DNA from 3 places in the Caldifermentibacillus hisashii genome. Region 1 is predicted to be linked to each of the others. Evidence: predicted binding sites of a transcription regulator. Region 1 holds the regulator's gene; each other region holds the start of a gene.
What was found. The regulator Rex, encoded in region 1, represses fermentation and respiration genes when NADH is low (regulators of the CRP and FNR family bind a similar motif). The targets are predictions, from matches to a motif close to TTGTGAAATATTTCACAA.
Positions count from the first base shown of each region.

Region 1 (9,983 bases):
AAAGGAAGGGGCAATTAGATTACATCATTCCGCCCATGTCTGGCATTGGAGCGCCGCCGCCTTTGTTTTCTTCCGGAATGTCAGCAACGACGGCTTCAGTTGTTAAGAACATTGCTGCAACAGAAGCTGCGTTTTGAAGGGCTGAACGAGTAACTTTTGTCGGGTCAACAATACCGGCCTCGGTCATGTTTACCCATTCGTTTGTAGCAGCGTTGAAACCTACGCCGGATTTTTCATTTTTCAAGCGTTCCACAATAACCGAACCTTCTAAACCGGCGTTTTCAGCAATTTGACGTACCGGTTCTTCTAAGGCACGAAGAACAATTTTCACACCGGTTGCCACATCGCCTTCTGCTTCAATGGCTGCCACTTTGTTATATACGTTCACAAGTGCTGTACCACCACCGGATACAATACCTTCCTCAACGGCAGCACGAGTAGCGTTTAGGGCGTCTTCAATGCGAAGTTTCCGTTCTTTTAATTCTGTTTCTGTAGCAGCACCAACTTTGATGACTGCAACCCCGCCGGCAAGTTTAGCCAAACGTTCTTGTAATTTTTCTTTATCGAATTCAGAAGTCGTTTCTTCTAATTGTGCTTTAATTTGATTTACACGAGCACTAATTTTGCTGGATTCGCCGGCACCTTCAACGATTGTTGTGTTATCTTTTGTTATAACAACTTTACCGGCACGACCTAATTGAGCAACGGAAGCAGATTTTAATTCAAGACCTAGGTCTTCTGTGATAACTTCACCACCGGTTAAAATTGCAATGTCTTCAAGCATAGCTTTACGACGGTCACCAAATCCAGGTGCTTTTACTGCTGCAACATTGAATGTACCGCGAAGTTTGTTTACAACAAGAGTTGCAAGAGCTTCCCCTTCAACATCTTCAGCAATAATCAATAATGGCTTCGATTGTTGCAATACTTGTTCCAATAATGGAAGGATTTCTTGAATATTAGAGATTTTCTTATCTGTGATTAAAATATATGGATTTTCCAAAACAGCTTCCATTTTATCTTGGTCTGTTACCATATATGCAGAAACATAACCACGGTCAAATTGCATACCTTCGACAACATCTAGTTCAGTATTGAAACCTTTTGATTCTTCAATGGTAATAACACCGTCTTTACCAACGCGTTCCATTGCTTCTGCGATTAATTGACCTACTTCTTCATCACTTGCAGAAATGGTTCCAACTTGCGCGATTGCTTCTTTGCTTTCTACAGGTTTAGAAATTCCTTTTAATTCTTCAACGGCCACTGCTACTGCTTTTTCAATCCCTTTACGGATGCCCATTGGATTTGCACCGGCAGTAACGTTTTTCAATCCTTCACGAATGATTGCTTGGGCAAGAACCGTTGCAGTTGTCGTACCATCTCCGGCAACATCATTTGTTTTGCTGGCAACTTCTGCAACAAGTTTCGCACCCATATTTTCAAATGGATCTTCCAATTCGATTTCTTTTGCGATTGTGACACCATCATTTGTAATTAGTGGTGAACCAAATTTTTTCTCTAATACCACATTACGTCCTTTTGGTCCTAATGTAACTTTGACAGCATCTGCCAATTTATCTACACCGCGCAACATACTACGTCGAGCTTCTTCACTGAATACGATTTGTTTTGCCATTCTCGTCAAATCCTCCTATCATATTTTTATTATCAATTGTAAAATGTTATTATTCTACAACAGCTAATATGTCACTTTCACGTAAAACTAAGTATTCTTTTCCGTCATATTTGACTTCAGTACCAGCATATTTTGAGAAGATGATCCGATCGCCGACATTTACTTCAAGTGCAACCCGTTCACCGCTATCAAGAACACGGCCGGTTCCTACAGCTACAACTTTACCTTCTTGTGGTTTTTCTTTTGCAGTATCCGGCAGAACGATGCCGCTAGCTGTTTTTTCTTCAGTTTCTACAAGTTCAATAACTACGCGATCTCCAAGTGGCTTTAACACATTAAACAACCTCCTCATATATTTTCAATGTTGTTAGCACTCATTGTCCTTGAGTGCTAATTCCAATTATTATAATAATGAATTGATTTGTTTTTTGCAAGTGTCAACTATAAAATTTTAACATTTTTTTACCAAAATTATCTTGTCCTACTCAATAGGGAAATAGCTTCCTTTGCAACTTTTTGATAAAATAGCCAGTGAGGTGAATTTTTTGAAACGAGAATATAAACTGATTATCCTTACTTATGTAGCGATGCAGTTATTTTTAAACATCGGGGCATCGATTCTATACGGCATTTTCCAAAGTTTTGGTTTTGCCGGAAATAAATATTGGCTACTTTCCGTTTCTATTTGGACGGTATTTAGTTTTTTTGTAACCTTATTGATCACCCTTTATTATTTAAAAGATGAAATTACAGTGCGAAACCGGAACCTCCGCTCAATACCGTTTGTACTTGGCTGGTCTGTTTATGGTGTACTACTTGCCCTGATCGCACAAAGAATTGCTATCATGATTGAGACGCTATTAGGTGTGGATGTTGGTTCGGAAAACACAGAAAATACCCTGAATTTAATCAATGTTGCACCGATTATGATTTTCGTTACTTCGATAATTGGTCCGATTTTGGAAGAAATCATCTTTCGTAAAATTATTTTTGGATCTTTATACAAAAAAACAAATTTCTTTCTTGCAGCCTTAATCAGTTCCATTCTTTTTTCTGCCGCTCACATGGAATTTGAACATTTATTACTCTATTGTGCAATTGGATTCACATTCAGTTATTTATATGTAAAAACCGACCGAATTATCATTCCAATTTTGGCACATACATTAATGAATACTTATGTAGTAATGAGTCAATTTTTCTTGCAAATGCAGCAAATATGAACCATTCAATCAAAATTAGTATGTCACAACCAAAATACCTTATACAAATTTTTCCATAAAAAGGAAAGGACTATCTCAAAAAGGCAATACGATATGAAAATTAACAATCGTAAATAAAAATGATCATTTTCATTATGCATATGCCCTTTCTAACATAGTCCTTATCTAAATAAAACTCGGGCGTCCCGAGCTTTATTCGACCCGAAACGCGGTACTCACCGATAACAAGGGAATTACTCCGGTTTCCATTATACCTTTTAAGCAAGCTCCTTATGCCATAACCTATCCGCCACTTCCAAGTTGCTTCGTTACCGGAATTCAATATGCTTTTTAATGGATAAAATATACAATGGAAAATTTTCCTTAGTTTAAACGGCAAGCCCTTCTTCTTCCTTCATTTTTTTCCGATACGCCAGCTTCGAAATCCAAATACTAACTTCATAAAGCAATAATAATGGTAAAGTGACCATCATATGCGAGAGAACATCCGGCGGTGTAATCAGTGCCGCGATGACTAGCAAGATAAAGTACGCATATTTTCGCACCCTAGACAAAAAGTCAGGTGTAATTATTCCAAGCCTTGTTAAAAATAATATAATCACCGGCAATTGGAATAACAAACCAAAAGGCAACGTAATTTGTAACAAAAAATGGAAATATTCATTGATCCCAATGACTTGATTGATTTCCATTCGGTCCCCTAACTGTTTCATAAAGCGAACAATAAACGGAAATAATACAAAATATGAAAACGAAATACCTGATAAAAACAAAAATACCGAAACAGGTATATAGGCTAAGGTTATTTTTTTTTCCTTTTCATATAAACCCGGTGAAATAAAAGCCCATAACTGATACAAAACAAAAGGTGAAGTTATTACACAAGCAATGATAAAAGCGATTTGCATATAAATCTTTAGCGGGTCAGTTAAGCGGAAGGCGTTCAGTTCCAAACTGGCCGCTTCATCAGTTTGTTGCAAATATACGATCAACGGCTCTGCCAAAAAAAACGAACCGATCATTGCCAAAAGAAAGAAGACAACGATAAAAACCAACCGTCTCCTTAATTCAACGAAATGCTCAATTACAGTCAATTCGTTTTTCTCCATCTCTTCTCTCCCTACTTGCCTTCTTGATCTTTTCTCTTCCCATTATTTTCATCAGCAAGACCCTTTGTGGCATTTTTAAATTCCCTTAGTGTATCTCCTGCCGCACGACCGAGTTGCGGTAACTTTTTCGGACCAAAAATTAATAATGCCATGATTAATATGAGAATTAAACTACCCGGACCGATTGTCATGTTTCTCCCTCTCCCCCATCAACCTCATTCAAATTCATTCATTGTCACCCAAAAAAGATTTTACAAAAACTTTTTTCCTATCATATCGTATGAATCATAATTATTGCAATGCAAAATATTGTGTTGTTTTGAAGATAAATTTTTGTGTTACCTGCCATTTCCCTACTAAAAAAATTAATCTCCAACCACTACTTCCTCATTTGAGTAATGTTTAATTAAATAAACAAAAGATTGTAATTCAACAGCTAAATCAATATGGTGAACACGAATATTTGACGGAACAGTTAATCGAGCTGGCGTGAAATTTAAAATTCCTTTTATTCCTGTTTTTGCTAAACGATCAGTAACCAATTGGGCAACAGGAGCCGGGACGGTCAGAATAACAACCTGAATCTCTTCAGTTGACAATATTTGTTCCAGTGAATCCATTGGGTAAACAGTAATATCACCAAATTTTTGATCGACCTTTTCTTGGTTTGCATCAAAGGCACAGACAATTTTAGTATTATTGTTTTTAGTGAAATTATATTTTAGTAGAGCTGTACCTAAATTACCTACACCGATTAAGGCTACCTTTGTTATTTCATCCTGATTCAATATTTTTCTGAAAAAGGATAACAAATACTGAACATTATATCCATACCCTTTTTTACCTAATGCACCAAAATAAGAAAAATCCCTTCTAATCGTTGCCGAATCGACCTTAACCGCTTCACTTAACTCAGCAGAAGAAACTCTTTGTTTTCCTGACTGGTACAAATTTTGAATAAAACGATAATATAATGGCAATCTCTTAGCGGTGGCTTTAGGAATTATTAGCTGATCTGTTTCCATGTCAAAATCCTCCAATGCTGAAAAATTATTATTTTTCTATTATAATATCTTTTATTGCCCTATAGAAGTAATTCTTTTATAAGGCATTCAAAGCACACTGTGAACGCTTACATTGCATTGTTAACATATTCACCTACTATGATACACTATTTTTTTTCATCTGTCTTGTAGATAGTTTCATTTAATCTCCATTTGCCATTTTTCCTCCCCTTCATGTACTATTTTTATATAGACTTGTTGACATGACATTTACAGGCTCTCCTTTAAATGTCGGAAATGATGGAGCGAAAAGCGACTGGATATGTTATGGTAGAGGAAGGAATCGATTATTTAGTAATCAAAAACAGCATGTTCCCATTCACTTCACTCTGAAAATAATTAGTCAGTCATTCATTCTTTTAAAAGGCAAAACAGAGTCAAAGCTGTTATATTTCTAGGTAAAGGACCATTTTTATTGTGAAATGTTGAGGTGCAAATCATGATTTTACTACAAGTAAATCAACTAAATAAATATTACGGGGCAGATCTTGTCCTTTCGAATATTAAATTAGAAATTCATACAAGAGACCGAATTGCCCTTGTTGGTAGAAACGGATCAGGCAAATCAACCTTGCTGAAAATAATTGCCGGTGAACTTGCTTATGACTCCGGAGAAATTATTAAGCCAAAAGAAGTAACAATTGGCTTTTTAGATCAACATACCGGTCTCGTTTCAGACAGAACTATCTGGGATGAAATGCTGACTGTCTTTGAAGATTTACGTAGCATGGAAAAAAGGTTACGTAATCTTGAGCAGGAAATGGCAAAGGAAGAAACTTATACAGATGAAGGCAAATACAAGCAAATTTTGTCCGAATATGATTATTTACAGCATGAATTTAAAGAACTGGGCGGATATCAATATGAAGCAGATATTCGTTCCGTATTACACGGGCTTAATTTTTCCACTTTCAATTATCAAGAGACAAAAATATCCAATTTAAGCGGCGGACAAAAAACTCGCCTGGCTTTAGGAAAATTGCTCTTATCAAAGCCGGACATTTTAATTTTGGACGAGCCGACGAACCACCTAGATATCGATACATTGACATGGTTAGAACAATATTTGCAATCTTATGATGGAGCCATTCTTATTGTTTCCCATGATCGCTATTTTCTTGATAAGCTTGTAAACCAAGTTTATGAATGCGCTCAGACTACTTTAACAAAATATGTCGGTAACTACAGTCAATACTTAGTCCAAAAAGCAGAGAATTATGAACGTGACTTGAAAATGTATGAAAAACAACAAGATGAGATAGCAAGAATGAAAGAATTTATTGCCAAGAATCTGACCCGTGCATCAACAACAAAACGGGCACAAAGCAGGCGTAAAGCACTGGAACGAATGCAAATGATTGATAAACCGCACAGAGACGATAAATCTGCTAATTTTTCCTTTCAAATTGAGCGGCAAAGTGGCAATGAAGTTCTTAATGTGGTTGATTTGGCCATTGGTTATGGAGCCAATCAAATATCAAAAAATATCCACTTTCGAATTCAAAGAGGAGATAGCATTGCTTTGCTTGGCCCAAATGGTGTCGGCAAATCTACTCTACTAAAGACAATTGTCGGCCAACTCCAGGCTCTTTCCGGAAACATCCATTTTGGAGCGAATGTAACCATTGCTTACTATGATCAAGAACAAGCAAACTTAACATCAAATAAGCGAGTATTAAATGAACTTTGGGATGAATATCCGACAAAAACGGAAAAAGAAATCCGAACCATTCTTGGCAATTTTTTGTTCTCCGGTGATGATGTTTTAAAAAACGTCTCAACTTTGAGCGGTGGTGAAAAAGCAAGGTTGTCATTGGCTAAACTAATGATGTTAAATGCAAATTTTTTAATTTTAGATGAACCAACAAATCATCTCGATTTAGACAGTAAAGAAATTTTGGAAAATGCTCTTGTTGATTTTCCCGGTACGATCTTGTTTGTTTCTCATGACCGTTATTTTATTAACCGAATTGCAACAAAAGTTTTTGAACTCTCTACTAACGGTGTGACCGAGTATTTGGGTGACTATGATTATTATATAGAGAAAAAGGAAGAAATGATGGAGATTCAAAAATTATCAGAAGAGAGCGAGCACAACCAAACGCAAGAACCGGCTTCCGATTTGGATGCAAAAACCCGTTATGAACAAGAAAAAGAACTAAAGAAACTGGAACGACAAAAGAAACGTCGGGTTGAAGAAATTGAAACATTAATTGAATCACTGGAGATGGAAATTGCCGAGAAGGAGCAGCAATTCCTTCATCCGGAAATCTATAGCGACCATACAAAAGTGGCTGAACTAAATAAGGAAATTGAAAAAGCCAAAGCAAAAATTGAAACTTTATTGGAGGAATGGAGTGAACTGGAATAATTGATGGATTTTCCGGAGACCTGCCAAAAAAGCACCGGAAGTAAGTGAAAACTCCATTATGTGACCAATCATTCGATTACATGAATTATTCACTTTTTCCACAAAGTTATTCACAAGACAATTATATATTTATTAACATCTCAAATGCTTTTCCACAATACCCACAAAAAATTTCCAAGTTATCCACAATTGTGTTGTGAATAATTGAGATTTCTATCAGTGGGGACTCGATATCCCCACTGATAAACTAATTGTGCCACGTCCTTGTAGCAACGCTTGTGTGACCAATCCGTATCGATCCAAACAAATCGGGTTTACTCAGACTTATCTTCAGTAATTTTTATCCACAATATTATCCACAATCGAATCAAGCAAGATAGGCAGGAATTTTTGAAATAAGTGACATTTATCGAAACATACACTTATTACCGGCAAATATTGATATTTCACCGATATTTCGTTAATCTTATGGAAGATATATATAAAGTTGGTGAGAAAACAATGAAGGATTACCAAATTACTGTACATAATCAGGAAGAAACTTTTTCAATGGCACAAACGTTCAGTAAATTTTTACGGGAAGGAGATGCGATTGCGCTGGAAGGCGATCTTGGTGCCGGAAAAACAACTTTTACAAAAGGGTTGGCAAAAGGACTTGGTATCAATAAAAATATTAGTAGTCCCACATTTACAATTATAAAAGAATACAAAGGGATTTTCCCCCTCTATCATATGGATGTTTATCGACTAAAGGATTCAATGGAAGATCTCGGTTTTGATGAATATTTTCATGGTGATGGTATCACCGTCATTGAATGGGCTCATATCATCCAAGACCAGTTGCCCGAACAATTTTTAACTATTGAAATTAAATTTGTTGACCTGACAACCAGACAATTTCTTTTTAAACCGGTTGGTATTCGATATGAACAACTATGTGAGGAGTTTTTCCATGAATATTTTAGCAATTGATACCTCGACAAATGTACTCGGTGTTGGAATCGCAAGTAATGAAAAAATTATCGGTGAATATATAACAAATATAAAAAGAAATCATTCAACAAGGGTATTACCGGCCATTGACTTTCTACTAAAAGATTGCGGCATGGACATAAAAGAGATAAATAAAATCATTGTTGCTAACGGTCCGGGCTCATACACCGGCTTGCGGATTGGCCTAACGATCGGAAAAACGTTAGCTTGGACATTAAACATACCCATTGTTGGTGTTTCCAGCCTTAAATTAATGGCGGCCAGCGCTCGATATTTTGATGGCTACATTTCTCCGGTCATGGATGCAAGACGGGGAAATATTTTTACAGGATTATATGAATATAAGGAAGGCAAATTAATGCAAGCAGTTGACGATCAACATATTCCTACAGAAGAATGGTGCAAATTACTTAAAACATTTGATAAACCGGTTCTGTTTTTAGGAAATGATGTGGTTATTCATGAACAGGTAATCGTAAATCAACTGGCTAAACAAGTTCAATTTGCACCGATTACTGTCAATATCCCTAAACCCGGTGAGTTGGCTTTACTTGCAAAAGATTTAAAAGAAGAAAATGTGCATTCATTTGCACCGAATTATTTACGCTTGGCAGAAGCTGAAGCCAAATGGAGAGAGAAAACGAATTAAATTTGAGGGGACAACTTTATGAATCGGACACCTGTTTTTCGCAGACTGACTATTAACGATGTTGATGAAATTCTGCATGTAGAATATGCTTCTTTCACTTCTCCTTGGAATCGGGATGCATTTGTTCGAGAGTTAACAATGAATCCTTATGCAATCTATATCGGTGGTGAGCTTGATAAAAAAATCGTTGCTTACGGTGGCATGTGGATCGTTATTGACGAAGCACATATTACCAATATTGCAGTATTACCCGGGTACCGGGGACTGAAAATTGGTGAACAATTAATGATGAAAATGATGGAAACAATGATTGTTAAGGGTGTAAAAAAGGCAACATTGGAAGTAAGAGTGTCCAATATTGTTGCCCAAAACATGTATCGAAAATTCGGTTTTAAAAATGGTGGTATTCGAAAATCATACTACACTGATAATTATGAAGATGCTTTAGTAATGTGGGTGAATTTAAAATGAATGATTTATATATATTAGGAATTGAAACAAGTTGTGATGAAACAGCGGCCGCCGTGGTCAAAAACGGGACCCAAATCCTTTCTAATGTTGTTGCTTCACAAATCGAAGTTCATAAACGTTATGGCGGCGTTGTTCCTGAAATAGCTTCCCGCCAACATGTAGAGCAAATAACCATTGTTATTGAGGAAGCAATGAGACAAGCAGAACTGAATTTTAGCGATCTAACGGGGGTTGCGGTAACCCAAGGACCTGGTCTTGTCGGCGCTCTTTTAATTGGAGTAGAAGCGGCAAAAACCCTTGCTTTTGCTCATTCTTTACCATTAATTCCCGTCCATCATATTGCGGGGCACATTTATGCAAATCGGTTAGTTAAAGAAATGAAATTCCCTTTGCTTGCTCTTGTCGTTTCCGGTGGTCATACAGAACTGGTCTATATGAAAGAACATGGTCATTTTAAAGTAATT
Region 1 is NZ_CP155467.1:565,776-575,758, reverse strand. It holds gene groL (chaperonin GroEL) at 20-1,639, opposite strand; gene groES (co-chaperone GroES) at 1,689-1,973, opposite strand; gene NSQ14_RS02745 (CPBP family intramembrane glutamic endopeptidase) at 2,185-2,862, shown strand; gene tatC (twin-arginine translocase subunit TatC) at 3,231-3,971, opposite strand; gene tatA (twin-arginine translocase TatA/TatE family subunit) at 3,983-4,162, opposite strand; gene NSQ14_RS02730 (redox-sensing transcriptional repressor Rex) at 4,337-4,996, opposite strand; gene NSQ14_RS02725 (ABC-F family ATP-binding cassette domain-containing protein) at 5,475-7,406, shown strand; gene tsaE (tRNA (adenosine(37)-N6)-threonylcarbamoyltransferase complex ATPase subunit type 1 TsaE) at 7,908-8,378, shown strand; gene tsaB (tRNA (adenosine(37)-N6)-threonylcarbamoyltransferase complex dimerization subunit type 1 TsaB) at 8,359-9,048, shown strand; gene rimI (ribosomal protein S18-alanine N-acetyltransferase) at 9,067-9,519, shown strand; gene tsaD (tRNA (adenosine(37)-N6)-threonylcarbamoyltransferase complex transferase subunit TsaD) at 9,516-9,983, shown strand, end outside.

Region 2 (9,983 bases), 470 kb from region 1:
TATATGGATGTTGCGGAATGTAAGTTACTTGATCTTGCCAAGCTGCCACTGAAAAATCCGGAATTTCAACCCCATTAATAAAAAATGACCCGCTTGTCGGCTTTGTAAACCCTGATAAAAGATCAATCAATGTAGATTTCCCGGCTCCGGATAATCCAATAATTCCTATTTTTTTAAAACCGCGAATGGTAAAATGAATATCCGCTAATACTGTACGATTTTCCTCTGTAAATGTTTTTGTTAAACCACGAACAACTAATTCTGACTCTTTGTTCCAATCGGGTAAATTGACAGTCATAACCTGCTTCTCACCGTCATCCAAATTAAGTAATCCACGGATTTTTTCCCCTGATTCCTTTCCGTCCATCGTTGCGTGATAATCATTTCCCAGTTCACGAACGGGCAAGAAATACTCCGGTGCCAAAATTAATATCGTCAACGCTGCCAAAAAATCTATTTGTCCATTAATTAATCGTAATCCAAGTTCAACCGCAACCACCGCAACAGACAAACTGGAAAAGAAATCCAAGGAAAAGGATGAGAGAAAGGCTACCCGCAATGTACGTACCGTTGAAATCCGGTATTTATTGCTCACCGAATAAATGGCCTCGCGATGTCCTTTACTCCGCCCTAAAAATTTCAATGTCACCAAACCCCGTAAGGAATCAACAAAATGTCGAGACAATAATTGATAATTTTCCCATTTATTATCTTTCTGCTTTTGGGCAACAAGGCCTAATAGAATCAAGAAGATGATAAGAATTGGCATCACAACAATTAATACAACAGCTGAGGTTACATCCATCGTAAAAACATAAATAACGATACTTGCCGGTATAAGTAAACATGATAAAAATCTTGGGATAAATAATTCAAGATATGTTTTATAGCTTGGAATGCCTTCTAAACATAAAGCAATAATATGACCGGAACCTTGCCTGCTGATTGTTTTCGGACCGATCATAAAAACTTTTTCTACTAAATCATTTTGAAGTTGAGAGGATGTTTGATCAGCAAAACGATAAGCGATACGTGATTTTAACCATTGGAGAAAATGTCTGAATACATGGGCAAGGAAAAACATAGCAAAAAAGGGAAGGGCACTGAACCCCGCCCCTTCATATACAGTTATAATGGCCTTAGCAAGGAACCCTGCCTGCGCGATAATTGCTAAACTTTGCAATACGGTCAGGATTCCAATCAGCACAAATGTTTTTTTACTATCTTTATAAAGAAACAGATTTTTATCCATCAGTATTCCAAATGCTCCTTATGTGACACACGTTTTCTAAAAATATAGTAGCTCCAAATCGTATATGCTAATACAATCGGTACCATTGTTAAGGCAACAATAGTCATCACTTTAAGTGAGTAGGCTCCCGAAGCTGCTTCATAGATCGTGATATTATTTACCACATCCGTCGTGCTAATCATGACATTCGGGAATAATGCAATGAAAAACGATGCCGTCACAAGGACTAAGATGAGCCCGGTTAAAGTAAAGCTAAATCCTTCTTTCTTATCTTTAACCATTTTATATAAAGCTAAATAAAGAAGTACTGCTACAGCATACATTGGAATAATGATTGCTCCACGGTTGGCGTAAGCATCTGTGAATATCCCTGTTAACACAACGAACAAAACAATGACTGCACCGGTTACCCAATAAATTTTTAACGCTTGTTCGCGGGCACGGGCACGCAATTGGCCGTTTGTCTTCATCGTAATAAACATTAAACCGTGCAAATAGGACAATAGAACAAAAGCAATTCCACCAACTAATGTAAATAGATTTACCATATCTCCGAAGAAAGTGGCGTGCATATTCATATTTTCATCAATCGGAAGTCCTTTAATCAATCCTGAAAAGAGTACGCCGACCAAAAACGGCGGGATTAAACTGCCAAGAAAAATCGACCAATCCCATGTAGTTTTCCATTTGGCCGCGTGATGTTTTCCCCGGAATTCAAATGCCACCCCTCTGGCAATCAGCGCAAGCAAAAGCAGCACGAATGGCAAATAATAGCCGCTAAAAAGCGTTGCATACCAATGTGGGAAAGCAGCAAACATCGCACCACCGGCTGTCAATAGCCAAACTTCATTCGCATCCCAGTGCGGTCCTATCGTATTGATTAATACTCGTTTTTCTGTTTCATTTTTCGCCAAAAATTTCGTACTCATACCGACGCCAAAGTCAAAACCTTCCAGAAAGATAAACCCGACCCATAAAACGCCAATCAGTAAAAACCACAATTCACTTAATTCCATTTAACAGCACCCCCTGCATTTGCATCAAAAGGATCTGTTGCGGTTGTGTCGTCTTTCAATTTTTCATGTGGTCCTTGTTTAATCGTTTTGATAAACAAATAAACCATCGCAACAGCGAGCAATGTATAAATTAATGAAAACGCAATTAACGAGAAGAGAATTTGTCCGGAAGAAACACTCGGTGAAACACCGCTTTCCGTTAACATTAATCCGTTTACTACCCAAGGCTGACGACCAATTTCCGACATCATCCAACCGGCAGAGTTAGCAATATACGGTAAGAATAAAGCTCCGACTAACCATTTCAAAAAACGTGTACTCGTTTCAAGTTTTTTCCTCCGTAGTAAAATCAAACCTATTAAGCTAAATAAAATCATTAAACCGCCGGCAGCCACCATAATCCGGAAGCTCCAGAATGTTGTTTTTACAGGTGGAATGTAGTTCCCTTCTCCGTACAAGTCTTCATATTGAGCTTGCAGTGCTTTCATTCCCGGAAGATCACCGGAAAATTTCCCATAAGATAAATAACTTAATAAATATGGAACTTCCACTGACCAATTATTTTTTTGATTTTCCGTATCAATACCGGCAACGACTGTCCATGGAGCCGGGTCTGTTGTATTTTCCCAAATTGCTTCAGCAGCAGCCATCTTCATCGGTTGAGCTTCTACTAAATATTGAGATTGTGCATGCCCGGAAAAAGCAATCCCCAGTGTTGATACTAGACCTACAATTAATGAAATGTTCATTGATTTTTTGAAAAACTCAATGTCGCGTTTTTTAATCATATTCCAAGCTGAAATACCTATAAGTAAAAATGCTGCAGTACAAAGACTTGCGAAAATTGTATGTGGATAAGCCACCAATAATTTTTGATTTGTTAACAAGCCTAAGAAATCATTCATTTCCGCACGACCATTGGCAATTTCATATCCAACCGGGTTTTGCATGAATGAGTTAGCAGCCAGTATCCATAGAGCAGATAAGGCCGTCCCAATGGAAACTAACCATATGCTGGCCAAATGTAGTTTTTTCGGTAACCGTTCCCAACCAAAAATCCATAATCCGATAAAGGTCGATTCCATAAAGAATGCAAGCAGTGCCTCGATTGCAAGCGGTGCCCCGAATACATCCCCAACAAAACGCGAATAATCAGACCAGTTCATTCCAAATTGGAATTCTTGAATAATCCCGGTCACAACACCGACGGCAAAATTAATTAAGAAAAACTTGCCCCAAAACTTGGACATTTTTTTGTACATTTCGTCCTTCTTCACCACATAAAGTGTTTCCATTACAGCAATGATGAACGCCAAACCGATTGACAGTGGAACAAAAATGAAGTGGAACAGAGTTGTTGAAGCAAACTGTATCCGTGCCAGTAACACTTCTTCCATTTCCGCTTTCCCCCTTTAAAATTTTCAGTTCATTTTTACCTAATCTTATTTAAGAATTATAATAACTTACATATTAATCATATAGGTTTTTCCTATCGCAATGGTGGAATTATTGTGGAGTTATTTTGGAAATCCTGTTACAAATCAGACATACCATTTCGTCCAATTTGTGACATTTTTTACAATTCGCGGCATATATTTACCTTTTTGTGATTTTTATCACAGCAAAGGTAATTTCATTAATATAATTGAATGACAATTATCAAAAAACCCGAACCGGTAAACGGAAACCGATTCGGATCATTAAGCATATAACCTAATTCATTTTTTAACAGCTTTAAATTTAAATACGTTATTTTCCTCTATTCTCTCAATCTCTTTGTTCTTTTCCAAATAAATCAACCGTGTTAAGGACGCCATAAATGGACTGACCATTTTCTCAAGGCTTAATAAACCGTATACATCCAAACATACTTCCAATGCCGTTTTTGGGTTCGTTTCGACAGATTGATAAACTTGTTGCAATCTTTTTTGATGGCTGTTCTGAATCTCTTCAACTCGACCTTGTAAATCGTAAATCATCTCACCATGACCGGGCAGTGCAATATTCGTTGGATAGGCATCCAGTTTTTTTAATGAATCAAAATAAAGTTTTAATAAATCCATCTCTTCCCCGACCCATAGACCAATCACCGGTGAAACCTGTTTTAACACATGATCACCGAGAATCATAATTTTTTTCTCACGGTTGTAAAAACAATAATGGTCGTATGCGTGACCGGGTGTCCAAATCACTTCATACATATCCATACCTAACTGAATGTGATCCCCTTCATCAAAAAATGCATCTGGTTCAAATTCATAGATAAAACGTGTATCCGGCAGTCGGTCAGGAACAAACGGAACACCGTGGCTCATCACCAGTTTTTTAAACCGTTCATTAAAATTAGGACGACGATATTTTTTTATTTCACCATAACTTAAATTGGCTACAACAATAGGAACCCCCTTTTCCTGCTGAAACCATTTGGCAAGTCCGATATGGTCTTGATGAACATGGGTAAGGACCACTTTTTCAATTTTATAACCGGTCTCCAAAATTTCTTCCCATAAACGGATTGCTTTCTTTGAATACATACCGGTATCAATTACCGTATACCCGTCTTCTCCTTTAAGTAAATAACAATTTGTCGCACCCATTCCGCCTGAATAAGTTACGACAGCAAATTCTATATTTTCAGTTACTTTTTTTAACATGGAATCCCCTTCTTAACTAAATCTGATTTTAAAAATTGATTATATTTTATCGAGAATTGCAGGTTTTTGCAAAAAGAGCAACCTGAAAAGCGATTCATTGAAATATTCTGCTTAAAAATGGAGATTTTTGGAATACTATAAGTGAGGTGAAGGGGATGTATAAAAGTCACGAACGAAAGCTGATTTGGCTTACGTTTACGGTTGCTTTTCTTTTACTATTGTCCATTTTAGGTCGTATTTTTGGCGGATAAAATGATATTCTTCCCATAAATTCGCCATAATAGGAGGTTGTGTTACCAATTGATTAACGAGGAATCTGTTTTTTATAGTCGTGTATTAACGGAAACGACCCTTACTTTTCATATTATTTATGCCACCCTTGGCGTAGGCGTTCCACTAATGATTATGATCGCCCAATGGGTAGGCATTAAAAAAAATGATGAACATTATATTTTGCTTGCCCGGCGCTGGACACGCGGCTTTGTTATTACGGTTGCTGTCGGTGTTGTGACGGGGACGGCAATTGGATTACAGCTTTCCCTATTGTGGCCAAATTTTATGGAACTGGCCGGTCATATTATTGCTCTACCACTTTTTATGGAAACTTTTGCTTTCTTTTTTGAAGCGATTTTTTTAGGAATTTATTTGTACACATGGGATCGCTTTGAAAATCAAAAGAAACATTTATTGTTGCTTGTACCCGTTGCCATCGGGGCTTCCTTCTCGGCTGTCTTTATTACAATTGTGAATTCTTTCATGAACAGCCCGCAAGGCTTTGATCTAGTCGATGAGAAACTGACAAATGTTAACCCGCTCCTTGCGATGTTTAACCCGGCTATGCCGACCAAAGTAACTCATGTCGTGGTAACGGCTTATATGACAGCAGCGTTTGTTCTTGCTTCCATTGCTGCTTTCCGAATGCTAACCGGTTCCAAACATGTTTACCATAAAAAGGCATTGTTTTTCACGATGAAACTGGGACTTATATTTTCCATAGCAACAGCAGTAATCGGTGACTTTTCCGGAAAATTTCTTGCCGAATATCAGCCGGAAAAATTGGCCGCAGCCGAATGGCATTTTGAAACACATGGCGAGGCTCCGTTAATTATGTGGGGCATGCTCGATGAAAATAACGATATTAAATATGCAATTCAAATTCCTTTTGCCTTAAGTATTCTTGCCCATTGGCTCCCCGGGGCAGTCGTTACTGGCTTGGATCAATTCCCGGAAGATGAAATCCCACCGCTTTATATTCATTATTTGTTCGATACAATGGTAACGATTGGTATGGGATTAGTCGTCCTTTCCCTCATTTATTGGATCGGTGTGAAACGGGGCTGGGCTTTTATTCACTCTAAACTTTTCTTAGGATTGAGTGTACTGAGCGGACCGCTTTCGATGCTTGCCATTGAAGCGGGTTGGTGGCTGGCGGAAGTGGGCAGACAACCTTGGATTTTGCGCGGGATTATGCGGACATCCGAGGCGGCAACAACGAATAACCAAGTTGATTTGATGCTTATGCTTTTTTGTGGCTTATATATCATCTTGGGCATCGGCACAATTGTTGTTATGTCTCGCATGTTTAAAAGGAATCCGGTGGAACAAGAATTGAAAGATCGTGAAATGGAAAAAGGCGGTGTGCAAAAATGAACTTAGAAATAATCGGAATCTCCGTCTTATGGACATTTTTATTCGGATATATCATGATCGGCTCGATTGATTTTGGCGCCAGTTTTTTCAATGCATACAGCTTAATTGTTGAAAAACAACATATTTTAACAAAAATTATTCAACGATATTTGTCACCGGTTTGGGAAGTCACCAATGTTTTTCTTGTCTTCTTTTTTGTTGGCATCATCGGCTTTTTTCCGAAAACAGCTTTTTATTACGGAACAACCTTGCTTGTACCGATAAGTATCGGTGTTATTTTACTTGCCGTCCGCGGGTCATACTATGCCTTTGAAACTTACGGGGCAAGAGGTCATAAAGGGTATGCATTGCTTTACGGTTTATCCGGGCTCCTGCTTCCGGCATCCCTTTCCATTGTTTTAACGATTTCAGAAGGCGGTTTTATTACAATGGAAAATGGAGCACCGGTTTTAAATTATTGGATATTGTTTACAGAACCGTTAACATGGGCTGTCGTTTTATTAAGTGTAACTGCGGTATTGTATATTTCCGCAACTTTTTTAACATGGTACGCGAATCAAGCCGGTGACACGGAAGCAACGAGATTAATGAGAAAATATGCCTTGCTATGGGCATTTCCACTGATTTTTACGGCCGCCGGGATTATCGTCGAATTACGCGGGCACAACCCGGACCATTACGAAAAATTAATGAGTTTATGGTGGATGTTCGCCCTGTCGTTTATACTTTTTTTGCTCACGGTTTGGTTTCTTTGGAAAAAAAGAAATTACGGAAGTGCATTTATTTTACTTGTCATTCAATTTGCCCTCGCCTTTTTTGGCTATGGTATCAGTCATTATCCCTATTTGCTTTATCCTCATTTAACGTTATATGACAGCTTTACGAATAATGCAATGGCGATTAGTTTAATTGTCGCCTTTATTCTCGGTTTTTGCTTGCTGGTCCCGTCCCTTTATTTACTGCTTAAGTTGTTCTTATTTAATAAACAATATGTTTCGGGAAAATAAGAAAGGTGGTTTTTGTAAATGAAGGAATTTCTTATATTTGTTGCCCCGTTTCTCGTTTTATTTGCAACGATTTTTTTCGCCTTTTGGGCTGCATTACAAGATGGATATAAAAATAAAGGTACGCCCCGCTGAAAAATATTCGCGGGGTTTAATTTTTTCTATTGACCTTTACGTTACGTTAAGGTGTATGGTTTTTTTAAAGGGAGGTGTAACAAATGGAATACACGATTCAAAAATTAGCTCAGTTGGCGGGCATTAGTACTCGAACACTGCGATATTATGATGAAATTGATTTATTGAAGCCTGCACGAATAAATTCATCCGGCTATCGATTATATGGACAAAAAGAAGTAGACCGGCTGCAACAAATTATGTTTTACCGGGAATTAGGATTTCCATTGGAGACGATTAAAGAGATAATGACAAATCCGCTGTTTGATGAAAGAAAAGCTTTACAAGATCACTTGAAACATCTTCTTGAAAAAAGAAAGCAAATTGATCTTTTGATAAAAAATGTACACCATACAGTAGAAAATTTTGAGGGGAGAAGAAACATGACTGATCAAGAAAAGTTTATTGGTTTCAAGAAACAATTAATCGAAGAAAATGAAAAGAAATATGGGAAAGAAATTCGAGAAAAATACGGCGATACGACGGTTGACGCATCTAATGCGAAACTAATGAATTTGTCGGAAAAAGAGTATGCCGAAGTTACTGAATTAGCGGAGTCAATAAATAAGCTACTTGCTGAAGCGATGAAAACCCAAGACCCAACCGGAGAACTTGCCCAAAAGGTAGCCGACATGCACAAACAATGGCTAACCTACTATTGGAATGACTACAGTAAAGAAGCACATCAAGGACTTGCACAAATGTATGTCGATGATGAACGGTTTAAAGCTAACTATGATAAAATTGCCCCGGGTGCAGCTGAGTTTTTACGGGATGCGATTTTTGTTTATACAGGAAATGGAAAAAGTTGATTGCATGCTTTCTTAATTTTAATTCAAAAAAGGATACCTAATTTTGAAGTTTAAAACCTTGATTTTATAATCGGAAATGTCTGATGATACGCAAGCTTTCACTGAACAATTTGCCATGAACCTTCGAACAAGCAAAGGGGACTTTTGTCCAAAATGGATAGAAGTCCCCCTGATTTCTTTTTATGCGGTTGTTTTTCCCGTCAAAATATCCATAAACTCTTCACCGGTAATGGTTTCTTTTTCAAATAAATATTTCGTAATTTCATGGAGCTTATCTTTATTATCTTCTAAAATTTGAATGGCTTTTTCATGACATGATTTAATAATCGACAATACTTCTTCATCAATTTTTGCCGCTGTTTCCGAGGAGACCAGTAACGTGGTATCTCCTCCTAAATACGGATTGTTCACCGTTTCAAGAGCCATCATATCAAATTTTTCACTCATACCGAAGCGAGTAACCATCGCCCGGGCAATTTTAGTCGCTTGTTCAATATCATTGGATGCACCGGATGTGATCGAACTGAAAATAATTTCTTCAGCAGCCCGGCCACCCATGAAGGTTGTTATTTTATCCAGAGCCTGCTCTTTACTCATTAATACTTGCTCATCTTGTTCCACTTGCATTGTATAGCCAAGGGCACCGGACGTCCGGGGGATTATCGTAATCTTATGCACCGGAGCCGTATGTGTTTGTTTGGCTGCAACTAGGGCATGTCCAACTTCATGGTACGCAATTCGTAATTTATCTTTCGTTGACAATACTGCATTTTTCCGTTGATAACCGGCAATAACGACCTCAACCGATTCTTCCAAATCTTCCTGGGCAACGATGTTTCTGCCGAATTTTACCGCACGCAATGCCGCTTCATTAATAATATTGGCCAAATCGGCACCTGATGCCCCGGGTGTCGCACGAGCAATTGCATTCAGGTCGACGTCACCGGCCATTTTTACTTTTTTCGCATGAACTCTTAAAATTGCTTCCCGACCGCGTAAATCCGGTAATTCAACCGGGACTCGCCGGTCAAATCGGCCCGGTCTGAGTAACGCTTTATCTAAAGTTTCCGGTCTGTTTGTTGCCGCCAATATAACGACACCTTTATCCGGATCAAAACCATCCATCTCGGTCAACAATTGGTTTAGCGTCTGCTCCCGTTCATCATTACCACCGTAACCACCGGCATTCCGGCTTTTCCCGATCGTATCAATTTCGTCAATAAACACGATACATGGCGCTTTCTCAGTTGCTTGTTTAAACAAGTCACGCACACGAGCCGCACCCATACCAACAAACATTTCAACAAACTCAGAACCGGAAATAGAAAAGAACGGAACTTTCGATTCACCTGCCACCGCTTTTGCCAGTAACGTCTTCCCTGTTCCCGGCGGTCCGACAAGCAGTGCCCCTTTAGGAATTT
Region 2 is NZ_CP155467.1:1,030,804-1,040,786, reverse strand. It holds gene cydD (thiol reductant ABC exporter subunit CydD) at 1-1,252, opposite strand, end outside; gene cydB (cytochrome d ubiquinol oxidase subunit II) at 1,252-2,268, opposite strand; gene NSQ14_RS04830 (cytochrome ubiquinol oxidase subunit I) at 2,259-3,665, opposite strand; gene NSQ14_RS04825 (MBL fold metallo-hydrolase) at 3,987-4,922, opposite strand; gene NSQ14_RS04820 (cytochrome ubiquinol oxidase subunit I) at 5,223-6,572, shown strand; gene NSQ14_RS04815 (cytochrome d ubiquinol oxidase subunit II) at 6,569-7,579, shown strand; gene cydS (cytochrome bd oxidase small subunit CydS) at 7,598-7,711, shown strand; gene NSQ14_RS04810 (MerR family transcriptional regulator) at 7,795-8,562, shown strand; gene ftsH (ATP-dependent zinc metalloprotease FtsH) at 8,743-9,983, opposite strand, start outside.
Region 2: the regulator Rex is predicted to act here: its motif matches at 3,833-3,850, upstream of NSQ14_RS04830 (cytochrome ubiquinol oxidase subunit I).

Region 3 (9,983 bases), 210 kb from region 1:
ATACCTGAATCATGACAATGATCGCAATGAGCATGATTTGACTTCTTTTCCAAATGGCAAGTACAAGGCATTTCTCCGTTCCCTTCACAAGTTGGACAATTCATTATAAAATCCCCTTTCATGTTTTTGTATTACTACAGTATCTTTATTTATTAATTATTATATAACAGATTTCTGAAAACGCAACCCCTTTTTAGAAAATTCTTTCGACAAAATGCAAAATTTTTTTGGAGGTCACTGAAATACTATTGCTCACACAATATATAGTAAGGTGAACCGCAAAAATAACACTAGATACAGTATTCAAAAAGTCATCCTTCATATTTTTCAGCTGTCTTTTTTTGCCCGCATTTGTTTTTTCCAATTTGAAATGTTAAATGATTCCCTTAAAAAATGATAAACTATTTATGAATTACTATGGAAAAAGAAAGGATTGGCCACGTATGAAACCAGCAATCCGCTTTGAGCAAGTGAACTATTCTGTTGATGGTTTACATGTTTTAAGAAATATAACCGGTTTTTTCCCAAAAGGTAAAATAACCACACTTGTCGGGCCGTCCGGTGCAGGAAAAACAACACTGTTTCGCCTGTGTAACGGGCTGAAGTCACCGGATTCCGGGGATATTTTTATTAATGAGAAGCATATCAAGGAATATGACCCGGTAACATTAAGACGAAAAGTTGGACTGGCCCTGCAAAATGCTACGATGATTGATGGAACGGTTTTCGATAATTTATCACTTCCGTTAAAATTACAGGGGAAACAATTGGAAGAAGCTGAGGCAAAAAGGTTACTGAATTTAGTTGGATTAGAGGAACAGTTTTTATCTCACGGTGCAAAGGATTTGTCAGGCGGGCAAAGGCAAAAGGTATCGATTGCCAGAACTTTGGTGAACCGCCCAGAGATTCTCCTCCTTGATGAAATTACCTCTGCCCTTGATCGTATCTCCCAACAAGACATTGAAGAATTAATTATGAACATTAATAAAAAATTTGGCACAACGATTATTTGGATTACCCACAATCTTGATCAAGCTGTAAAAGTAGCAGACTATACCTGGGTAATGATAGCCGGGGAAGTTGTTGAAACCGGAGATATCTCTGTATTAACAGCGCCGAAAAATGAACGGGTCAAGCTGTTTGTAAAGGGGGAAGAGAATTGAGCTTTTTAAATCTTACACTTTCACTAATCTTTGTTCTTATCCCGCTTATTTTATCGAAAACATTAAATCTTGGTTTAGAAAAAGATACAATTATTGCCGTTGTCCGGTCGATTATTCAACTTCTGACAGTGGGATATATTTTACATTTTGTTTTTACATCCAATGATTATCTATATATTATTTTAATGATTGGTCTAATCATCGGTGCTGCTACGGCGAATGCCCGTAAAAAAGGAACATCGATCCCCGGCATTACCGGCAAATTAATTTTTACCTTTCTGTTTGTGGAATTGTTAACACAAGGGATTTTGTTAGGATTCGGGATTACACCGCCAACCGCCCAATACCTGATTCCAATTAGCGGGATGATGGTCGGCAATTCCATGGTGCTTGCCATTTTGTTTCTTAATCGGTTTGCGTCGGAAGTCCACGCTTACGAAGAGGAAATTGAACTTATTTTGTCGCTTGGCGGGACTCCGAAACAAGCCATTCATCGGCAATTGATTACAGCCATTAAGGCAAGTACGATACCAACAATTGAAAGTCAAAAAACGATGGGACTTGTTCAGTTACCGGGGATGATGAGCGGTCAAATTATCGCCGGTGCCGACCCGATCCAGGCGGTACAATTCCAATTATTAGTTTTATTTCTTTTGCTTACCACTGCAGTTATTACTAGTGTTTTATTAGGGTTCTTATCCTATCCGACTCTGTTTAACCAGAGAATGCAACGGGTAAAAGAAGTAAACCCCACGGATTAATCGTGCCGTGGGGCTGTTTTATGCTCATATCCAATACTCTTTGTTCCATTAAAAGTCATTGACTGTTTTTATTGGCTACAGCTGAAGCCTCTTTCCAATACATTGCCATTGCTGTGCCAATAATTAGCACAATCGTCGAGAAATAGTACGGGAAATTTAAATTAATGTCAAATAACATGCCGCCGACAATCGGACCAAATATATTCCCAAAACTTGTAAATGTTGAATTCATTCCCCCGATAAATCCTTGATCATTTCCGGCGACTTTCGACAAATACGTTGTAACCGCCGGACGAATTAAGTCAAAACCGGCAAAAACGATAAACGTGACCAATAAGATTGAGAAATAATGATTGACTATGGTCATGACAAAAACAACGATGGAGGAAAACAGGAAACACCAACGTATTAACCGGATTTCTCCAATTTTTTTCGTTAAGTAATCAAATAAAAACACTTGGCCAACAGCACCAATGATTCCACCGCCCATAATAATGATCGCAATATCTTTTGGTGAAAATCCAAATTTATGATCAATAAATAGACTAAATAACGACTCAAATGCTGAAAGTCCAAATGAAGAAATAAAGATTAATAACAATGGTATGAAGTAAATTGGTTTAAACGCGACTTTCCATGTTGTGGATTGTGAATGTTCCGGAACCTTTGTCTCCTCTAATCTTTCCGGTTCCTTCAATAGGATAAAGGATAAGATTGCGGCAAAAACACCTAAAAAACCCGCTACATAAAACGGTAGCCGTGCACTAAATTCAGCTAAAAAACCACCGAGTCCCGGACCGATAATAAATCCGGTATTAATGGCTGCAGACATATATCCTAACGCTTTCGGTCTCTCATGTGCCGTCGTAATATCAGCAATAAATGCGGTAACAGCCGGCATGATAAAAGCACTGCTTAAACCGCCGAACATACGAGAAAGGAATAAGACTTCCACTGTTTTTCCGATTCCAAATAAAAATTCCGACAGGCCGAAGATAACCAACCCAATTACAATCATTCGCTTCCGTCCATAACGGTCTGCCCATCTGCCGGCAATGGGAGAGGATATAAGTTGAACAAAGGCAAATACAGCCACCATATACCCTACAACTGCCCCATTGATTGACAGTTCATTCATTATCGTTGGTAAAACAGGAACAACTAAACCAATTCCTAAAAATGCTAAAAATAAATTTGCTAGTAAAATACTTAATGTGACTTTCTTTTTCTTATCCATACTTACTCCTTACATAAAATCTTCAAATATCGTATCTCTATCTTAAACGATAACCAATGAATAATAAAACCTTAAAAACCCTAATTTTAATTATATCAAAAAAGATGCTGTACTTTGCAGCATCTTTTTTCAATATCGCTTCATTACCCATCAAGGCTCAAGTTAACCTTAAATGAGCGGGAATTCGATTATTCCCTGTTTGTTCGTTGAAATAACCAGACATATACGGGCAACGGATTTGAACCCGCCACCCCTACGGCCCGAACGTAGTGCTCCAGTTAAATAACCAGTTACGGGCAAGCCCCTCTCAGCCATAGGTGTGGTGGTTTTACGGCCCGAAAAGGCGGGATAAAATGAAGTCATAATTCTTTTGTTTTACCGATGAATTTTCGGTGATTTTCCGTACGCTCTTGTTCATACAACCAGACGACGATAACGAGACAGGCCAGCGCTACTTCGGAAAGTGCCATAAATGCGATCGAATATTGTCCGGTAATATTATGAACGGCAGTTAAAACTAACGGCGGGAAAAAACCACCAAGTCCGCCCATGGCTGAAACAATTCCATTTACGACACCGGCTTGTTTTGAAAAATAAAGCGGGACAAGTTTAAACACTGTTCCATTACCAATTCCTACGAATAATGCCACAGCCAAACAACCTACCGTAAACAATTCAATATTTGGCGAAAAGGCAAGAATAACTGCTGACAAGGTCACCGCGATAAATGTAAACATTAAAATAATAAATGAATTGAATTTATCCGCCAACAACCCGCCTATCGGACGCATAAGTGTCGCAAGTGCAATGAATCCTGCCGTCCGTATCCCGGCATCAACTGAATCTAAATTGAAATTGTTAACCAAAAAGTTAGGTAAGAACATGGTAAACGCAACAAACGCACCGAATGTAATGAAATAAAACAAGCTTAGAAACCAGAGAGTCGTATTTTTGCATACACTTTTAAGTTGCTCAGCCATTGATTGTTTTACTTTCACTTCTTTCCGGTCGCCAAATATGAAGTTAAAAACGATAAAGATAAGCAATAAAATTAAATAAAGTTGTGCTGTTTTTTGCCATCCAAGTGATTGAGCAATAATCGGAGCGCCAAAAGTGGTAATCGCAGTTCCGGCATTGCCTACCCCATACACACCATTAATAAAACCTTGCTTTTCTTTCGGATAATATTTTGGCAGTGATGTAACACCAACAGAAAAAACTGCTCCGCCAATTCCAAGGAACAACCCACCAATGACTAAATCAATAAATGAATTTGCCACGCTAACATAAAAAACCGGAAACAATAATACAGTAAAACTTATCATAAATAATTTACGTGCACCAAAACGATCGGTGTAAAAACCAATAGGAATTCGTAAAAGCGAGCCTAAAATAACCGGGATCGCCGTAATAATTGAAACTTGGCTTTCTGTTAATGGAATATCTTGCTTAATGCTAGGGATTAACGATGAAATTAAAACCCACATCATAAAGCCCGTTACGAGTGAAGCTGTTTGCAATGTTAACTGAATCGATGGTTTTCTCATCGGAAAAATCTTCCCTTCTTAAAAATTTTTTATATTTAACGGATTTAGTTTTTATTTATCTTTATCTTAAAAGGTAAAAAGGTGGTATTTGTGTGATGTACATCACATTTTCACCGTTCATATGGTTCATTTTGTGACCACTTTTTGAAAAATAAGAAGAAAAGCGCAGAGCGCCCGCTTAGCGACGTACAAACTGGAGCGCCCCGCAATGAGATAAAGGAAACACGGTGAGGGACGAGCCGATGTTGACTTATCGTAGTGGAGGGGAGTGAAGTTTGCTAGTCGCTGGCGCTCGGAGCTAGACAATAAAACTGATCCCGAGTTATTTACCTGTATTTTTATACTTTCTTATACTATGAAAAGACAAGGATTGCCTCTTATTGTTCTCTTCCGTTTCTCACCTAGGGAAACCAATAAATCGGCGAAACCCATTCTCGTCACCATTTTTTGAAGAGAAAGCGAAATACCCACCCATCTTTTGGATGCGAAACTTAAGTTGTTATATTCAAATCGTACAAACTCTCTTTTTCCTCAGATAAATTCATCTTGTAATAATTTCTACTTTTTCACAAAACCTTCTCTACAAATACTATTATCCACTTTCCTGTGATGTACTTCACAACGAAACCACTTACCTCAATGGTTAAATGATAATAGCAAATACAAAAACACTTACTTTTACAAAAAAGGGAGGATTACGATGAAAAAGAAGGCTTCTCCACTTTGGCAAAGATTCAAATATTTGAAACCGGTAGAGACCTACGCCGACAACCATAGTCAATTGCAAGTCGGCAATCGTGATTGGGAAAATGTCTACCGGAGAAGATGGCAGCATGATAAAGTCATCCGTTCCACACACGGTGTCAACTGTACGGGATCATGCAGCTGGAATATTTTTGTGAAAGACGGCATTGTCACTTGGGAAGGTCAAAGTCTCGATTACCCGACAACAGGCCCGGATATGCCGGAATTTGAACCACGTGGCTGTCCAAGAGGAGCCAGCTTTTCCTGGTATATTTACAGCCCGCTCCGGGTGAAGTATCCGTACATACGGAAAAAACTGCTTGATTTATGGAAGGAAGCAACCGCTACCTATGATAATCCGTTAGATGCCTGGAAGTCGATTGTCGAGGATAAAGAAAAAGCCAAACGATATAAACAAGCACGTGGAAAGGGCGGCCTTGTTCGTACGAGCTGGGATGAAGCCGCAAGAATTATCGCCGCATCTACTCTTTACACAACTTTAACGTACGGTCCGGATCGAAATGTCGGCTTTTCACCAATTCCGGCGATGTCGATGATTAGTTACGCATCCGGAAGCCGCTTCATGCATTTAATGGGTGGCCCAATGTTAAGTTTTTACGATTGGTATGCCGATCTGCCACCGGCTTCCCCGCAAATTTGGGGGGATCAAACCGATGTACCGGAAAGCTCGGATTGGTATAACTCAAACTACATCATTACTTGGGGTTCAAACGTTCCATTAACCCGGACACCGGATGCCCACTTCTTAATTGAAGCCCGTTACAAAGGGACAAAAGTCATCTCGGTTAGCCCTGATTATGCCGAGTCAACGAAATTTGCCGATGAATGGCTATCGGTCAGACAAGGGACTGACGGTGCGGTTGCGATGGCCATGGGACATGTCATTTTAAACGAATTTTACCATCAAAATAGGACCACCTACTTTGAAGAATATGCGAAAAAATATACCGATCTTCCATTTGCTGTTCTTTTAAAAAATAAAAATGGAACGTTCACACTAGACAGATTTCTCAACGCAAAAGATCTTGGTATTGACTCTGCCAATAATGAATGGAAACCGGCGATGTTTAACAAAAAAACCGGTGACTTCTCCATTCCACACGGCACCATGGGCTCTCGCTGGGATGAGCAAGGTAAGTGGAATCTCCATTTAGTTGATGAACATACAGAGGAACCAATTGAACCTGTTTTAAGCTTTTTAGGTATGGAAGATGAAGTGGTTACAGTCGATATGCCATATTTTGATGAACAAGGAAAGCGAGCAATTCCACGAAATGTCCCTGTAAAAAAAATTGAAGTCGATGGAAAAACCGAATATGTCACATCCGTTTATGACCTAATGCTGGCCAACTACGGAATTGATCGCGGCCTTGGCGGAGAAGCAGCAAGTTCTTATGAAGACCTCACGCCATACACACCGGCATGGCAAGAGCAAATTACCGGAGTCGACGCTGAACTTGTTATAAAAATCGCTCGTGAATTTGCCCAAAATGCCATTGATACGAAAGGTCGCTCAATGATTATTGTCGGTGCCGGCATTAACCATTGGTACAACGCGGACACGATTTATCGTGCCATTGTCAATCTCGTTCTTTTAGTCGGTGCACAAGGCGTGAACGGCGGTGGTTGGGCTCATTATGTCGGACAAGAGAAATTACGTCCGGTAGAAGGCTGGAACACCATCGCAATGGCAAAAGACTGGCAAGGACCACCGAAACTGCAAAACGGAACATCTTTCTTCTATTTTGCTACCGAACAATGGCGCTTTGAAGAACATCCGGTCAGTGACTTGGCTTCCGCAACTGTGGAAAAAGCAAGATATCAGCACCCGGCCGACTATAATGTCCTGGCCGCAAGACTCGGCTGGTTACCGTCCTACCCTACTTTTAATAAAAACGGGATTGACCTATACAATGAGGCAGTTGAGGCAGGTTGCACAACAACTGAAGAAATCGGTGAGTATATCGCAAAACAATTGAAAGATCGCAAGTTGCAATTTGCCATTGAAGACCCGGATAATCCGGTTAACTTCCCGAGAAACTTATTTGTTTGGCGGGCCAACTTAATTTCCAGTTCTGGAAAAGGCCATGAATATTTCTTAAAGTATTTACTCGGTACCTCCAACGGTTTACTGAATTCTGATGAAGACAGTATTCGGCCGGAAGAAATTAATTGGCACGAAGAAGCCCCGGAAGGAAAAGTAGATTTACTTGTGAACTTGGAATTCCGGATGTCCGGCACGGCTCTTTATTCCGATATTATTTTACCGGCCGCCACTTGGTATGAAAAACATGACCTTTCAAGTACCGATATGCACCCATTTATTCATCCATTTAATCCGGCGGTCGCATCACCATGGGAAGCAAAATCAGACTGGGAAATTTTTAAAACGATCGCCAAAGCTGTGTCCGATATGGCTGAAGAAATTGACCTGGAACCGATGAAAGAAGTTGTGGCCACTCCTCTACAGCACGACACTACTGCCGAAATGGCCCAACCTTTAGGAAAGATTCGCGACTGGTCAAAAGGCGAATGTGAACCAATCCCGGGGCAAACAATGCCGCAAATTCATGTAGTCGAACGAGATTACAAACAAATTTACAATAAAATGATTGCCCTTGGTCCGAATGTGGAAAAACAACCATCCGGCGGTAAAGGGATGAATTGGAGTCTGGCAAAGGAATATGACGAATTGAAACGTCGGCTGGGAACGATTAACAATGGCACAATTGCAGACGGTTGTCCGGATATCAGTGACGCAAGAAATGCTTGTGAAGCCGTGCTTACCCTCTCATCTACATCAAACGGAAAAATTGCCGTTCGTGCTTGGGAAGCATTAGAAAAGCAAACGAATTTGGAACTGAAGGATTTGGCTTTAGACCGTGAAGGCGACCTGATGACCTTTGATAAAATAACCGCACAACCACAAACAGTCATCACATCCCCTGCATTCAGCGGATCGGAAAAAGATGGCCGGCGGTATTCACCGTTTACAACGAATGTCGAAAAAATGATCCCGTTTCGCACGATTACCGGAAGACAATCGTTTTTCCTTGACCATGACATGATGAAGGAATTCGGGGAAGCGATGGCGGTTTACAAACCGATTTTGAACCAAAAGCCATTCAACTCAAATCGACCGGAAGCGGAAGGCAAAGAAATTACATTAAATTACCTGACACCGCACAACAAGTGGTCCATCCATTCGATGTATTTTGACTCGAAACCAATGCTTAACCTATTCCGTGGCGGTCCGACCATTTGGTTAAACAAAGATGATGCAGAAGAAATTGGCGTGGCTGATAACGATTGGATTGAATGCTTCAACCGAAATGGGGTTGTCGTTGCCCGGGCAGTTGTCTCGCACAGAATCCCGAGAACCGTTGCATTTATGCACCATGCCCAAGATCGTCATATTCATGTCCCGGGAACAAAACTCACGCAAAATCGTGGCGGTACCCATAACAGCCCAACCCGCATTCATATGAAACCAACCCATATGATTGGCGGGTATGCCCAATTAAGTTACGGGTTTAACTATTACGGACCCACCGGAAACCAGCGTGATTTAAACGTTGTTATCAGAAAATTAAAGGAGGTTGACTGGCTTGAAAGTTAAGGCACAAGTAGGAATGGTTATGAACCTTGATAAATGTATCGGCTGCCATACATGCAGTGTCACCTGCAAAAACACGTGGACCAACCGACCGGGTGCAGAATATATGTACTGGAATAATGTCGAAACAAAACCCGGTATCGGTTACCCGAAACAATGGGAGGATCAAGACAAATATCGCGGCGGCTGGGAGCTAAAAGACGGTGAACTTGTTTTAAAATCAGGATCCAAAGTAAATCGACTGTTAAACTTATTTTACAATCCGGCTCAACCGGAATTGGATGATTATTTTGAGCCTTGGGACTATGACTATGAAACATTAACAAATAGTCCGGAACGAAAACATCAACCGGTTGCCCGTGCAAAATCGTCTATCACCGGAGAATTTATGGACCTTGAATGGGGTCCGAACTGGGAAGACGATTTAGCCGGCGGACATATTACCGGGCTTCGTGACCCAAACGTCGTCAAAATGGAAGAATCAATCAAAACCGAATTTGAAGATGTGTTCATGATGTACTTACCGCGGATTTGTGAACATTGCATCAATGCACCTTGTGTTTCTTCCTGCCCATCCGGTGCGATGTACAAACGGGATGAAGATGGGATCGTTCTGGTTGACCAAAATGCTTGCCGCGCTTGGCGTTATTGCGTAACAAGCTGCCCATATAAGAAAGTTTATTTTAACTGGAAAACAAACAAAGCAGAAAAATGTACATTATGCTTCCCGAGAATCGAAAACGGGCAACCGACCATTTGTTCAGAAACTTGTGTCGGTCGGATCCGTTATATTGGGATAATGCTTTATGATGCAGATAAAGTAAAAGAAGCCGCATCCGTTGAAGATGAAAAACAACTGTATCATGCACAACTTGGCATCTTTTTAAATCCAAA
Region 3 is NZ_CP155467.1:354,319-364,301, reverse strand. It holds gene NSQ14_RS01865 (hypothetical protein) at 1-34, opposite strand, end outside; gene NSQ14_RS01860 (phosphate ABC transporter ATP-binding protein) at 444-1,163, shown strand; gene NSQ14_RS01855 (ABC transporter permease) at 1,160-1,924, shown strand; gene norA (multidrug efflux MFS transporter NorA) at 1,980-3,161, opposite strand; gene NSQ14_RS01845 (nitrate/nitrite transporter) at 3,521-4,708, opposite strand; gene NSQ14_RS01840 (nitrate reductase subunit alpha) at 5,409-9,092, shown strand; gene narH (nitrate reductase subunit beta) at 9,082-9,983, shown strand, end outside.
Region 3: the regulator Rex is predicted to act here: its motif matches at 5,313-5,330, upstream of NSQ14_RS01840 (nitrate reductase subunit alpha).